4 regions of the Streptomyces sp. NPDC058741 genome follow, and region 4 is predicted to be linked to each of the others. Evidence: riboswitches for the same ligand, from Rfam matches in the RefSeq annotation. Region 4 holds a riboswitch; each other region holds the start of a gene.
What was found. A riboswitch is a leader RNA that binds a small molecule or an ion and turns the genes downstream of it on or off. The one in region 4 is predicted to bind cyclic di-AMP.
Positions count from the first base shown of each region.

Region 1 (3,185 bases), on a different contig from region 4:
CCGACAACACCATGAGCAACTCGCGAAGCTGGGAGTCGGCCACACGGTAGACATCGAGCAGTGAGCGCACATCGGCCGGTTTCACCCCGCTCGTGCCCGTCTCGATCCGGCTGACCTTGGACTGGTGCCAGCCCACCAGCCGGGCCGCCTCACCGCTGGTGAGCCCCGCCGAGGTGCGCAACGCGCGCAGTTCGGCGCCCAGTTTCCGGCGGCGCACCGCGGGACCGTGCTGCATGGGCTCCTCCTTACTCCTTCCGAGCCACTCAAATACGGTCTCGCGTGGCAGAGTTCACCGCTTTGAGCGACAGATATATGCATATCTTGGTGGATCGCCGCCCTTCGGGAGGGTCCTGGTGGCACTCTGGCGGCGAAGCACCAGTCCGGGACCGTACTCGAACCATCCGCTCCGTGTCGGACTGCGGTTCCGTGGGAAAGGGGCGACGTCGCCATGGCAGACCATCTGGAAGCATCCGTCACTCTGCCGAGTGATCCCGCCTCGGTCTCCGCGGCACGTGCCTTTGTCGTGGGCATGCTCGCGGAGTGGGGGCTGCCGGCGGACACGGAAGTGTCCGACACCGTCCGGCTCATCATCTCCGAACTCGCGACCAACGCCGTCCAGCACACCTTCGGCCAGTCGCCCACCTTCACCGTGGACGTCCTGCTCGACCGCGACGAACAACTGCGCATCGGCGTCACGGACAGTCATCCGCGCTTCCCCCGGCGGCTTCCGGCGGCCGTCCAGCAGGACAACGGCCGCGGACTCGTCATCATCCGCTGGCTGACCGCGGAGTGCGGCGGCAAGCTCCGTATCCGCCCCACCCGAGAGGGCGGCAAGACCATCTCGATCGAGCTCCCGTGGACGATCCCGGCCCGGCCGGTCAGCACAGCGGCCCGGCAGGAGCCGTGATCCGGCGTCGCCCGGGGCGGCGTACGGCGTCCCGGCCTTCCGCGCGCGGCCGTCCTCCCCCGGGCCTGACGCTCCTCTCCGGCACGTCCGCCGTCAGCGGCGCCGACGGCGCTGTGCGGGCGCTTCTCGGCGTGGTGCCGGTCCTTCCGGTTCCTCCGACGGCTGCCTCGAAGGCGTGCCGGAGGGGGGCCGGGCCGACACCGTCCTCGGGCGGTTCCCCGGAGGGGTGCCGGAGGCCGGACGCACCCGTCCCGTCCCGCCGCCCCGCCCGCCGCACCAGGAGCGGCCGGCGCGGACCCGTGTCACGCTCCGGAGTGCGGTGGCGTGTCAGGACGCCGCCGCACTCAGGGCGGTTCATTTCACGCGTCCGTACCAGACGCTCTTGGTCCAGATCTTCTGCAGGCGCACCACGTCCCCGGTCTTCGGGGCGTGCCAGAGCCTGTTCTTACCCGCGTAGATGCCGACGTGGTACACGTTCCGGCCCGAGTGGAAGAACACCAGGTCCCCGGCCTTGCGGTTCCTGGGGGAGATGTGGCGCGTCTTGTTGTACTGCTGGGCGGCCGTGCGCGGCAGCTTCTTGCCCGCCTTCCTGAACGAGTAGAGCGTGAGCCCCGAGCAGTCGAACCGGTACGGTCCGGTGGCCCCGTACCGGTAGGGCGAGCCCTTCTTGGACGCCGCGACCTTGAGTGCCTTCGTCCCATGGGTGGCCGCCGAGGCCTCGGCCGAGAAGCCGGGTGCCACGATCGAGCCGCCCACGGCGGCGATCGTGAGGGCCGAGGCGGTACCGGCCCGGACCATGAGCGACGGAACACGATTCAGCGCAGTCATGCGCACCCCTTCGTCAGCCGCCTGTGAAGGATGACCTGTCGGATTCGGGCTGGCGAAGTTGCCCGGCCGCTGACGCGGCTTCACCCCAAGGGCTGCTCGGATCCGGTCATGGCGTGACCGTCCCGGCGACCCGTCGTGCTTGGGTCCTCCACTCCTGCCGATGCACTTCCGTCGACCGGTCGTCCGTGCGGCGGCAGGACTCGGCGTCCGCCCGGACCGCCCCGCCGCTGTGGCGGGGGCTTGTCGTCAGACAGGGATCTTGCTTCATGCTTGTCCTGATATCCCAACGGAACCGGTTATTTGTGTTGTTACTCACCACTCGCCCGTTCGGGTGGCCGCGTCTGTGTTCGAGCCACGGTGCACCGCTCCGCCGGCCGCCGGACCAGCGGTGGAATGCCCCATTCCGCCCTTCGGGCACGCGCGTCGCGCAACTGTGAGGGGCCAAAAAAAGCACCCCCGTCTACTCCGGACAGGGGTACGTCTTTCGGGCCGTTTCGACTCGGCTCCGGACGCTCCGTCCTCGGGCCGGGCGTCCGGACCGTCGCCTCCGTGTCAACTCACGGAGTCCGTAGGCAGGGTGACCCGCGCCGTGCGCCGCTCGCCGTCCAGGACGCGCAGCGCCCGCGCCAGCGTGGCGGCGTGCAGTTCCGTCTCGCCCCGCTGGTGCATCAGGGCCAGCGCGTCGCGCAGTGCCGTCGCCTTGCCGACCAGTGCCTGGGCGGCGCGCAGTCCGCGGTAGGTGTCGCCGGGCAGGGAGGGGTTGATGCGACCGAGCAGGTCGACGACGTCGAGGTAACGGTCGATCAGCTCCGACTCGGCGCCGGTCAGGGCGGGCAGCGGGGGCAGTTCGGGAGGCAGCACCGGCGGCTCACTCCCCGGTCGGCACGGCCATGGTGGCCTTGCGGTTCGGCACGATCCTGTCGGCCAGGCCGTACTCCAGTGCCTCCTGGGCCGTGAGGACCTTGTCCCGCTCGATGTCCGCGCGGACCTGCTCGCGGCTGCGGCCCGTGTACCGGGCGAGCAGTTCCTCCATACGGGCCCGGATGCGCATCAACTCGTCGGCCTGGATCGCCAGATCGGTGGCCTGTCCGCGGACCGGCTCGGGCAGCGCCGGCTGATGGATCACCAGGCGCGCGTCGGGCAGCACGGAGCGCTTGCCGGGTGTGCCCGCCGCGAGCAGCACCGAGGCGGCCGCGCCGGCCTGGCCGAGGCAGATCGTCTCCACGTCGCAGGCGACGTACCGCATGGTGTCGTGGATCGCCGACATCGCGTGGAACGCGCCGCCGGGAGAGTTGATGTACAGCGAGATGTCCCGGTCCGGCGCCTGGTGCTCCAGGTGCATGAACTGGGCCATCACGTCGTTCGCCGAGGTCTCGTCGACCGGCGTCCCGAGGAAGACGATCCGCTCCTCCAGAAGCTTGGAGTACGGGTCCGTCGTCCGTTGCCCGGA
Region 1 covers NZ_JBHYQH010000012.1:97,039-100,223, forward strand. The annotation lists gene ACFW6P_RS12925 (helix-turn-helix domain-containing protein) at 1-235, opposite strand, end outside; gene ACFW6P_RS12930 (ATP-binding protein) at 449-907, shown strand; gene ACFW6P_RS12935 (C40 family peptidase) at 1,262-1,735, opposite strand; cyclic di-AMP (ydaO/yuaA leader) riboswitch at 1,738-1,910, opposite strand; gene ACFW6P_RS12940 (hypothetical protein) at 2,288-2,596, opposite strand; gene ACFW6P_RS12945 (ATP-dependent Clp protease proteolytic subunit) at 2,604-3,185, opposite strand, start outside.
Region 1: it holds a riboswitch for cyclic di-AMP, as region 4 does, so the genes downstream of both, ACFW6P_RS12935 (C40 family peptidase) here and ACFW6P_RS08205 (transglycosylase family protein) in region 4, are expected to answer to the same signal.

Region 2 (3,185 bases), on a different contig from region 4:
AGTGGTGTTTTCCGTGGTCTCCATCTGACCAAAACGGCCAGGGAGATACGTCAGACCCCGGACTCAACTCCGCGTACTGCTGCGGTATGACACGACAGGGCGGCAGCTCCCCCGACCCGTAGGGGTCGCGGGTGGGGGGCGTGGGAGGGGCAGCGGCTAGCCGGCCCGGTGCACCACGGCGTCGGACAGTTCCACCAGAGCCGTCTTCGCGGCGCACTCGGGCAGCGGCGCCAGCGCCGAACGGGCCTCCTGGGCGTAGCGGACGGTGTCCCGCCGGGCCTGCTCCAGCGCCGGGTGGGCGCGCAGCAGGCGCAGGGCCTCGGCGTGCCGGGCGTCGTCGGTGAGGTCGGAGTCCAGCAGCTCGCACAGGGCGCGGTCCTCCGCGAGGCCGAGCCGGGCCGCCCGCTCGCGCAGCCGCAGCACCGGCAGCGTGGGGATGCCCTCGCGCAGGTCGGTGCCGGGCGTCTTGCCGGACTCGTGGGAGTCGGATGCGATGTCCAGGACGTCGTCGGCGAGCTGGAAGGCGACGCCGAGCCGCTCGCCGTACTGGGTGAGCACGTCCACGACCGTGTCGTCGGCGCCCGACATCATCGCGCCGAACCGGCAGGACACGGCGACCAGCGAGCCGGTCTTGCCGCCCAGCACGTCCAGGTAGTGCTCGACGGGGTCGCGGCCGTCCTGGGGCCCGGCCGTCTCCAGGATCTGCCCGGTCACCAGCCGCTCGAAGGCCTCGGCCTGCACGCGCACGGCCTCCGGGCCGAGGTCGGCCAGGATGTGCGAGGCGCGCGCGAAGAGGAAGTCGCCGGTGAGGACCGCGACGGAGTTGCCCCAGCGCGTGTTGGCGCTCTCCACCCCGCGGCGCACGGTGGCCTCGTCCATCACGTCGTCGTGGTAGAGCGTGGCCAGGTGGGTCAGCTCCACGACGACGGCCGACGGCACGATCCCGGGTGCGTGGCGGTCACCGCCGAACTGGGCCGCGAGCATCACGAGCAGCGGCCGGAACCGCTTGCCGCCGGCCCGCACCAGGTGCTGGGCGGCCTCCGTGATGAAGGGCACCTCGCTCTTGGTGGCCTCGAGCAAGCCTTCCTCGACAGCCGTCAGCCCGGCCTGGACATCGGCTTCCAGAGCCTGGTCCCGCACGCTCAGCCCGAACGGCCCGACGTCGGTCACGAGGGGTCTCCTGTCTGCTGTGTCTGCCGGTGATGACGCGGATTGTCGATAGGTCGCCGCCCCCACTCCTGTCAGCGTATCCGGTCACGTTTCGATCACCGCCAGCGCCCGGGGTTACAGGCCGGGTGGTATCCGATCAAGACCGCCATTCCTTCGATCAGCTCATAAGAACAGACATTTATCCACTTTCCATGACGTGGTGGGTGATATGCGATTTGCCGCAACAATGAAGCAAATTCCCTTTGTTGAACATTGCGCCCCGGAACGTGATCAGTGAATTGAATCACTTGCACCTCTCCCCCGCCCGACCTCGACGCCGACCCTCAGACCCTTTACCCCTAAGCCAGTTGAGCCTTGGCGACCGCAAAGGATCAAGCTACCCCATACCGCCCGACCAAGGTCGACAAGCGGGATGTGTGACGCCGACGGCTTGTTCCCGACATGTGCTCTCGCATACGTTCCGGCCCTGTCCGGCGGACGCCGAATCCTGCCACCGCCCGGATACCCCACAGAACCGATCACTCACGCAGGGCAGGAGCGGGGGACCCAGGTAAGTCGCCGGTCCGCACAGCGGAACGGCTCGGGGTGAAGCCGCGCACGGCACGACAGTGCCGTGCGCGGCCGGGCACCTCCCGGCCCGAACCCGACAGCTCACCTCGCAGGCGCCGGAGAGGAACATCGCCATGCTCGGACGAGGTAAGCACCGTCATACCCGCACGAACCCGTTCACCCGCGGCGTCGTCGCCGTCGGAACCGGCGGGGTCGCCCTGGCCCTGCCGCTTCTCGGCGCGACGCACGCGAGCGCCGCCGAACCCCAGAGCGCCCCCGTGCGGTCCGTCCCGCAGGCCGCCCAGGCCACGTCGCTCATCCACACCGTGGCCAAGGGCGACTCGCTCTACCGCATCGCGGTCAAGTACGACGTCTCGGGTGGCTGGAAGCAGCTGTACCAGGACAACCGCGCCGCCGTCGGCGAGGACCCGAAGCTGATCCACCCGGGTCTGAAGCTGAAGGTCAACACGACGAAGGCTCCCGCCGCCACGAAGGAGGCGACCCCGTCGTCCGCCCCGGCCAAGCCGGCCGCGAAGCCCGCCGGCGGCGTCGCCCAGGCCACCCAGGCCTCCGCCAAGACCTACGCGGACAACCTGGACGGATGGATCCGCGAGGCGCTCGACATCATGGCGCAGAAGGGCATCCCTGGCTCCTACGACGGCATCTACCGCAACATCATGCGCGAGTCGTCCGGCAACCCGCAGGCGATCAACAACTGGGACTCCAACGCCGCCAAGGGCACCCCGTCCAAGGGCCTGCTGCAGGTGATCGACCCGACCTTCGCCGCCTACCACGTCGAGGGCACCCCGTTCGACCCGTACGACCCGGTCGCCAACATCACCGCGGCCTGCAACTACGCGGCCGACCGCTACGGCTCGATCGACAACGTCAACGGCCCGTACTGATCCGCGCCGCCCAGCAGTCGCTCGAGGACGACGGCGACGCCGTCGTCCTCGTTCGACAGGGTGATCTCGTCGGCCACGGCCTTGAGTTCGGGATGAGCGTTGGCCATCGCGACGCCGTGGGCGGCCCAGTCGAACATCGGGATGTCGTTGGGCATGTCCCCGAAGGCGACGGTGTCGGCCGGCCGCAGCCCCAGGTGCTCCGCGGCCAGCGCCAGGCCCGTCGCCTTCGTGACACCGCACGGCTGCAGCTCGACCGTGCCGGGCCCCGACATCGTCACGGTCGCCAGCGACCCGACCACCGAGCGGGCCGTCGCGGCCAGTTCGTCGTCCGACAGCCGGGGGTGGCGCAGCAGCACCTTGCTGATGGGCTCGGCCCACAGCTCCTCGCGCCGCTCGACCCGTACCGCGGGCAGCGTCGGGTGCGGCATGAGGTAGCCCGGCTCGATCAGCGTCAGCCCGTCGACCCCGTCCTGGTCGACCGCCGCGTACACCTCCCCCACCTCGGCCTCGATCTTGCCGAGGGCGGTCTCCGCCAGCTCCCGGTCCAGCGTGACGGACCAC
Region 2 covers NZ_JBHYQH010000021.1:57,887-61,071, forward strand. The annotation lists gene ACFW6P_RS18755 (polyprenyl synthetase family protein) at 157-1,170, opposite strand; cyclic di-AMP (ydaO/yuaA leader) riboswitch at 1,680-1,850, shown strand; gene ACFW6P_RS18760 (transglycosylase SLT domain-containing protein) at 1,854-2,624, shown strand; gene ACFW6P_RS18765 (HAD family hydrolase) at 2,588-3,185, opposite strand, start outside.
Region 2: it holds a riboswitch for cyclic di-AMP, as region 4 does, so the genes downstream of both, ACFW6P_RS18760 (transglycosylase SLT domain-containing protein) here and ACFW6P_RS08205 (transglycosylase family protein) in region 4, are expected to answer to the same signal.

Region 3 (3,185 bases), on a different contig from region 4:
TCGGCGCCCAGGGCGGCGAGGAGATCGTCCTCGCCTCCGACGCCGAGGGCGCGGACGTCGCCCTGGACCGGCTGGCCAAGCTGGTCTCCGAGGGCCTCGAGGAGCTTCCCGAGACCGTCTGAGTATTTCCCGCGCCTGACCCGGCGCACCCTGAAGGGCTCGTCCGCATTCACGGGCGAGCCCTTCGCATTCCCCCCGCATTTCCTGTTCGCGGGCAGCGCAAACAGCCCCCGCGAATATCCCGCTCTTTGTATACGGCTCGCATGTTAATGCCGCGGGCTTCCCGTGTTTACGCCATGTTGCGCATTCCTCACACGCTCGGGGCGCTCCCCGGCGGAGCCGATGTGCTGCCCGGTGGAGCCGATGCGCAGACGGTGCGCGGCCGTGGCGCGCTCGGCGTGCAGCGCCGTGAGCGCCCGCGCGCGCTCGCCGTCCCCGCGCGCCACAGCGTCCACGATCGCCCCGTGCTCGCCCCAGTACTCCGCGGGACTGGCCGGCGGCTCGACGGCGTACATCCACGCGATCTTGTGGCGGAGCTGGGTGAGCGCCGAGGTGAGGGCGGGGCTGCCGGAGGCCTGCGCGAGCGTCTCGTGGAACCACCCGCCCAGAGAGCGCAGGTCGTCGCCGCCTCCCCGGCGGGCGCGCTCCTGGCCCAGCCGGACCAGGCCGCGCAGGACCTTCAGGTGGGCCTCGGTGCGGCGCTGGGCGGCCCGGGCGGCGCCGAGCGGCTCCAGCAGCACGCGCATCTCCAGCAGGTCGGCCGCCTCCTGCTCGGTGGGCTCGGCGACGCACGCGCCCGCGTGCCGCCGGGTCACCACGAAACCCTCGGCCTCCAGGGTCCGCAGGGCCTCCCGGACGGGGACGCGTGAGACACCGTAGCGGCGGGCGAGGAGTTCCTCGGTGAGCCGGCTGCCGCGTTCGTGGACACCCGCGACGATGTCGTCCCGGATGGCCGTGCAGACCGAGTGCGCGGGAATACGCATGACCGACCTCCGCCAATCCCCGTGAAATGCCGACGCGTGACACGTGTTCCGTGACTCTATGGCAATGAGCGGGAATTTCCGACGGCGGGCCGGAAATCAGGGATATTTTTCGGACAGGGGCCGGCTGCCGAAAACCCGAAAGGCCCCGGCTCGTGCGGCCGGGGCCCGGGGACGCGGAGCGGGATCCGTCAGATGTTCACGCCGTGCGAGCGGAGGTAGGCGACGGGGTCCATGTCCGAGCCGTACTCGGGGCTCGTGCGGGCCTCGAAGTGCAGGTGCGGGCCGGTCACGTTGCCGGTGGCGCCGGACAGGCCGATCTGCTGGCCGGGCGTGACCTTCTGGCCCACGGAGACGGCGATGGACGACAGGTGGCCGTACTGGGTGTACGTGCCGTCGTTCATCTTGATCACGATCTGGTTGCCGTAGGAGCCGCCCCAGCCGGCCTCGACGACCGTGCCCGTACCGACCGCGTGGACGGAGGTGCCGGTGGCGGCGTGGAAGTCGACGCCGGTGTGGCTGCCGGAGGACCACAGGCCGCTGCTGGTCTGGTAGCCGGTGGAGACGTACGAGCCGGAGATCGGGGAGACGAAGGTGTTGAGGCGCTTGCGCTCGGCCTCGCGGGCGGCGCGCTCCTTGGCCTCGCGGGCCTTCTCGGCCGCTTCCTTGGCCCTCTTGGCGGCCTCGGCGGCCTGCTCGCGGGCGGCCTCCTCGGCCCTCTGCCTGGCGGCGGCCTCCTCGGCCGCCTGCTTCTGGGCGACGGCCTGGGCGCCGATCTGCTGGGCGACGGTGTCGCCCATGGTGACGACGGGAGTGAGACCGGTCTGCTCGGGAGCGGGGTCGGCGGCGACGGCGGCCGGAGCGGCCACGGTGCCGATGACACCGGTGGTGGCGAGGGCCGCTACGCCCGCCGCGCGGGCGGTGCCACGCTGCATCCGGCTGGGACGTCGGTGCTTCCCGGCGGCGCGGGTGAACGCCATGTGGTGGCTGGTCCTTTCCTTCCCTCTCGCCTACCGGGTTAGCTGACGGGTTCGGAGCAGGAAGGTCTCCTACGGACCCCCTCGCGGCTCGCGCGGGCGTCCGATTCACCCCAGGGACTGCTGATGGGTCCCCGGCTCCCCTGGCTCGCGCCGTACGGGGACTCGGCGATGACTGTCCGGTGCCGCGGGTGCGGCGCACTGCCTGACGAACAGCCCGGATGACGCTAAGCGGGGGCACTTTCAATTCCCAAACGGAACCCCGCTTTTGTAGCGCATCCCACAGGGCAGACGGGCAACCTCCATACCAATTCGGGCGTAAAGGAGCCCTGGTGCCTTCCAGGACGACCAGGGCTCCCGCGCGCGTGCCCCTACTCGGCGGCGACGACCGAGACTTCGCCGATGCCGAGGGCGTCGACCGGCCCCTGGATCTGCGCCGCGTCGCCGACGAGGACGGTCACCAGCCGGTCCACCGGGAAGGCGCTGACGGCCGCCGCGGTGGCCTCCACGGTGCCGGTCGCGGCGAGCTGCCGGTACAGCGTGGCCTGGTAGTCGTCGGGCAGGTGCTGCTCGACCTGGTCGGCCAGCGTCGACGCGACGGCGGCCGCCGTCTCGTACTTCAGCGGCGCGACACCGACCAGGTTCTGCACGGCGACGTCCCGCTCGGCGTCCGTCAGGCCCTGCGCGGCGAGCGTGCGCAGCACCGTCCACAGGTCCTGCAGGGCCGGGCCGGTGTTGGGCGTGTCCACGGAGCCGCTGATGGCGAGCATCGAGGCACCGGTGCCGTCCGGAGCGGACCGCAGGACCTGGGCGAACGCGCGCACGCCGTAGGTGTAGCCCTTCTCCTCGCGCAGGACGCGGTCCAGCCGGGAGGTGAGGGTGCCGCCGAGGCAGTACGTGCCGAGCACCTGCGCGGGCCAGACGCGGTCATGCCGGTCCGGGCCGATGCGGCCGATCAGCAGCTGCGTCTGCACGGCGCCCGGGCGGTCCACGATGACGACCCGCCCCCTGTCGTCGGCGGTCACCGGCGGCACCGGCCGCGGCTCGGCCTGCGACCCGGTCCAGGCGCCGAGCGTGTCGCCCAGCAGAGCGTCGAGGTCGATGCCGGTCAGGTCGCCGACGACCACCGCGGTGGCGGTGGCGGGGCGGACGTGCTTCTCGTAGAAGCCGCGTACGGCCGCGGAGTCGATCGCGGCGACCGTCTCCTCGGTGCCCTGCCGGGGCCGCG
Region 3 covers NZ_JBHYQH010000018.1:110,648-113,832, reverse strand. The annotation lists gene ACFW6P_RS17145 (HPr family phosphocarrier protein) at 1-122, shown strand, start outside; gene ACFW6P_RS17140 (GntR family transcriptional regulator) at 267-983, opposite strand; gene ACFW6P_RS17135 (M23 family metallopeptidase) at 1,172-1,960, opposite strand; cyclic di-AMP (ydaO/yuaA leader) riboswitch at 1,973-2,138, opposite strand; gene ACFW6P_RS17130 (M16 family metallopeptidase) at 2,329-3,185, opposite strand, start outside.
Region 3: it holds a riboswitch for cyclic di-AMP, as region 4 does, so the genes downstream of both, ACFW6P_RS17135 (M23 family metallopeptidase) here and ACFW6P_RS08205 (transglycosylase family protein) in region 4, are expected to answer to the same signal.

Region 4 (3,185 bases):
CTCGATGCCGCGGGCGAGGCGCTCGGGGTTGGTGACGAACAGGTCGTCGCCGACGAGCTGGACCTTGTCGCCGAGCTTGTCGGTGATGGTCTTCCAGCCGTCCCAGTCGTCCTCGAACAGCGGGTCCTCGATGGACACGAGCGGGTACGCGTCGACGAGCTCCGCGTAGTACTCGGTCATCTCGGCCGCCGAGCGCTCCTTGCCCTCGAAGGTGTAGACGCCGTCCTCGTAGAACTCGGAGGCGGCCACGTCGAGCGCCAGGGCGATCTGCTCGCCGGGGGTGTAGCCGGCTTCCTTGATCGCCTCGAGGATGAGGTCGAGGGCCTCGCGGTTGGAGCCGAGGTTCGGGGCGAAGCCGCCCTCGTCGCCGAGGCCGGTGGCCAGGCCCTTGCTCTTCAGGACCTTCTTCAGCGTGTGGTAGACCTCGGCGCCCCAGCGCAGGGCCTCGGAGAAGGACTCCGCGCCGATCGGGGCGATCATGAACTCCTGGATGTCCACGTTGGAGTCGGCGTGCGAGCCGCCGTTCAGGATGTTCATCATCGGCACCGGCAGCAGGTGCGCGTTGGGGCCGCCCAGGTAGCGGAACAGCGGCAGGTCGCTGGCCTCGGAGGCGGCGTGGGCGACGGCGAGCGAGACGCCGAGGATGGCGTTGGCGCCCAGGGAGCCCTTGTTGTCGGTGGCGTCCAGGTCGAACATGGCCTGGTCGATCAGGCGCTGCTCGGTGGCGTCGTAGCCGACCAGCTCCGGGCCGATCTGCTCGATGACCGCGAGGACGGCCTTCTCCACACCCTTGCCGAGGTAACGGTTCGAGTCGCCGTCGCGGAGCTCGATGGCCTCGAAGGCGCCCGTCGAGGCGCCGGACGGGACGGCGGCACGACCCGTGCTGCCGTCGTCGAGGCCGACCTCGACCTCGACCGTGGGGTTGCCTCGGGAGTCCAGGATTTCCCGGGCTACGACGACGTCGATGGACGGCACGAGCATCTCCTTCTCGATGTGACGCGGGTACGCGGGCCGCTCGGGCCCTGCGAGGCGCGGGCCGCGGTGGCTCGCGACATGAGCCTAACCGGCTCGGGGCGTTCGGCCACCGGGTCTCCCACCTCGTGGACAGAACCGAGAGAAAATTGTTTCCGAACGGAACAAAGCAGGATGCCGAAAGAACCCCGCCCCGGTGCGTACGGGGGACGACGCACCGGGGCGGGGGAACCATGGGCCCTGGGCGGGCCGCTGCTCACTTCAGGTGCAGCTGCTGGCCCGGGTAGATGAGGTTGGCGTCCTGAACGATGTCCTTGTTCAGCTCGAAGAGCTTCTCCCAGCCGCCCTTGACCTTCTCCTCCGCGGCGATGGAGCTCAGGGTGTCGCCCTTGACGACCTTGTACTCGCCGTCGCCCTTCTTGACCTTCTTGCCGGTCGGGGTGGTGACGGTCTTCTTCGCGGCCGGACGCTCGGCGGAGCGGGAGGCGGGCTGCCGGGTCTCGCGGGTCTCGGTGCTCTGCCGGCTCTGGCTCTGGTTCTGGCTCTGGCTCTGCGAGGAGCTGCCGGAGTCGGCGGAGCCGCCGGTGTAGCCGGCACTCGACAGGCCCTTGCCGCAGACCGGCCAGGCACCCTTGCCCTGGCCCGCGAGGACCTTCTCGGCGATCTCGATCTGCTGGGCCTTGGTGGCCTGGTCGGCGGTGGAGGCGTACTTGGTGCCGCCGTAGCCGGCCCAGGTGGAGGCGGAGAACTGCAGACCGCCGTAGTAGCCGTTGCCGGTGTTGATGGACCAGTTGCCGCCCGACTCGCACTGGGCGACGGCGTCCCACTCGGAGGCGGTGGCGGCGGAGGCGCTGCCGGCCGCCATCAGCGGGCCGGCGACGGCCGCGGAGGCGACACCGGCGACGGCGACGGCACGGGCGGCCTTGGACGGACGGCGGTGCTTGCCCTTGCTGGAAAACAGCATGGATGGATCCCCTCACCGACGCCTGCGAGGTGAGCTGTCGGGTTCGGGCCGGCTGAGTTGCCCGGCCACGTCCCTGACGGGACGCGGCTTCACCCCAAGCCCTTCCGGCGGAACGAGCCGGTCGGGCACCTACCTTGGGTCCCCCGCTCCTGCCTACGGCGCTTGACGCGACGACTGTTCCCGTGCGGCCGCTGGCAGGATTCGGCGTTGCGGCAACCGGGGCTCACGGTGGCGAGCGGTCACGACCGTAGACATGCGATCCGGGGAAATTCAAAGACGACCAGGCCTTCTGAGATCTATCTCTCACGACCCTCAAACGGGACATTAGCCGCGAAATATGACGTGAACTCGCGCCTTTTCGGGGTGACTTCAGCCCTCGTTTCCGCCGTGCCCGAACGACCACTCGTCGTCCGCTTCGCCCCTGGTCGTGAGCGTCTGACCGGGGCGGATGAGGTTCGGGTCGGCCCCGACGGCCTCCCGGTTCACGTCGTAGAGCGCCCGCCATCCGCCGCTGACGTCAAGGGAGTCGGCGATGGACCAGAGACTGTCACCGGAACGGACGGTGTAGGCGCCGTCCGCCGCGTCGCGGGAGGCGTCGTCACCGCGCGAGGCGTGCCGGCCCGCGGACTCGTCCGCCCGGCCGTCGGCCGGCTCGGCGTTCTCGTCGGCGCCGGGGCCGCGGTGACGGCCGGAGCCGGTGCCGGTGAGCGCCGAGGAGTCCTCGCCCTGCCGCGCGTTATCGGGCATCTCGCCGGGGGCGGCCAGGGGGGAGTTCCCGTCCTCACTCTGCCGCGCGGGGTCGGCGGAGGCCGAGGACTTGTCGGACTTGAGCGTTTCGTCGCTTTCTTCGTCGTTATCGGTCGCAGTCGACTCCGGATCAGGCGACGGGGACGACGAGGCCGTCGACGACGGGGACGCGTCGGGGGATTCGAGCAGACCGGGTGAATCCGTGGGACGGGAGGACTCGTCCGACTCGTCCGACTCGGGCGAACCGGGCGACTCGGGCGAACCGGAGGCGCCGGAGCCCTTGCCCTGCTCGAGGCCGGAGAGCAGTCCGCAGGTGCGCCACGCGCCGACCCCCTGGTCGGCGAGGATTCTCTCGGCCACCGATATCTGCTGGGAGCGGCTGGCCAGGTCGGCGCTCACGGCGTAGTCGAGGCCGCCGTAAGCCTCCCAGTCCTCCTGGGAGATGGCGAGGCCGCCGTAGTAGCCGTTGCCGCTGTTCTGGCTCCAGGCGCCGCCGGTCTCG
Region 4 covers NZ_JBHYQH010000007.1:88,067-91,251, forward strand. The annotation lists gene eno (phosphopyruvate hydratase) at 1-975, opposite strand, end outside; gene ACFW6P_RS08205 (transglycosylase family protein) at 1,229-1,936, opposite strand; cyclic di-AMP (ydaO/yuaA leader) riboswitch at 1,941-2,107, opposite strand; gene ACFW6P_RS08210 (transglycosylase family protein) at 2,306-3,185, opposite strand, start outside.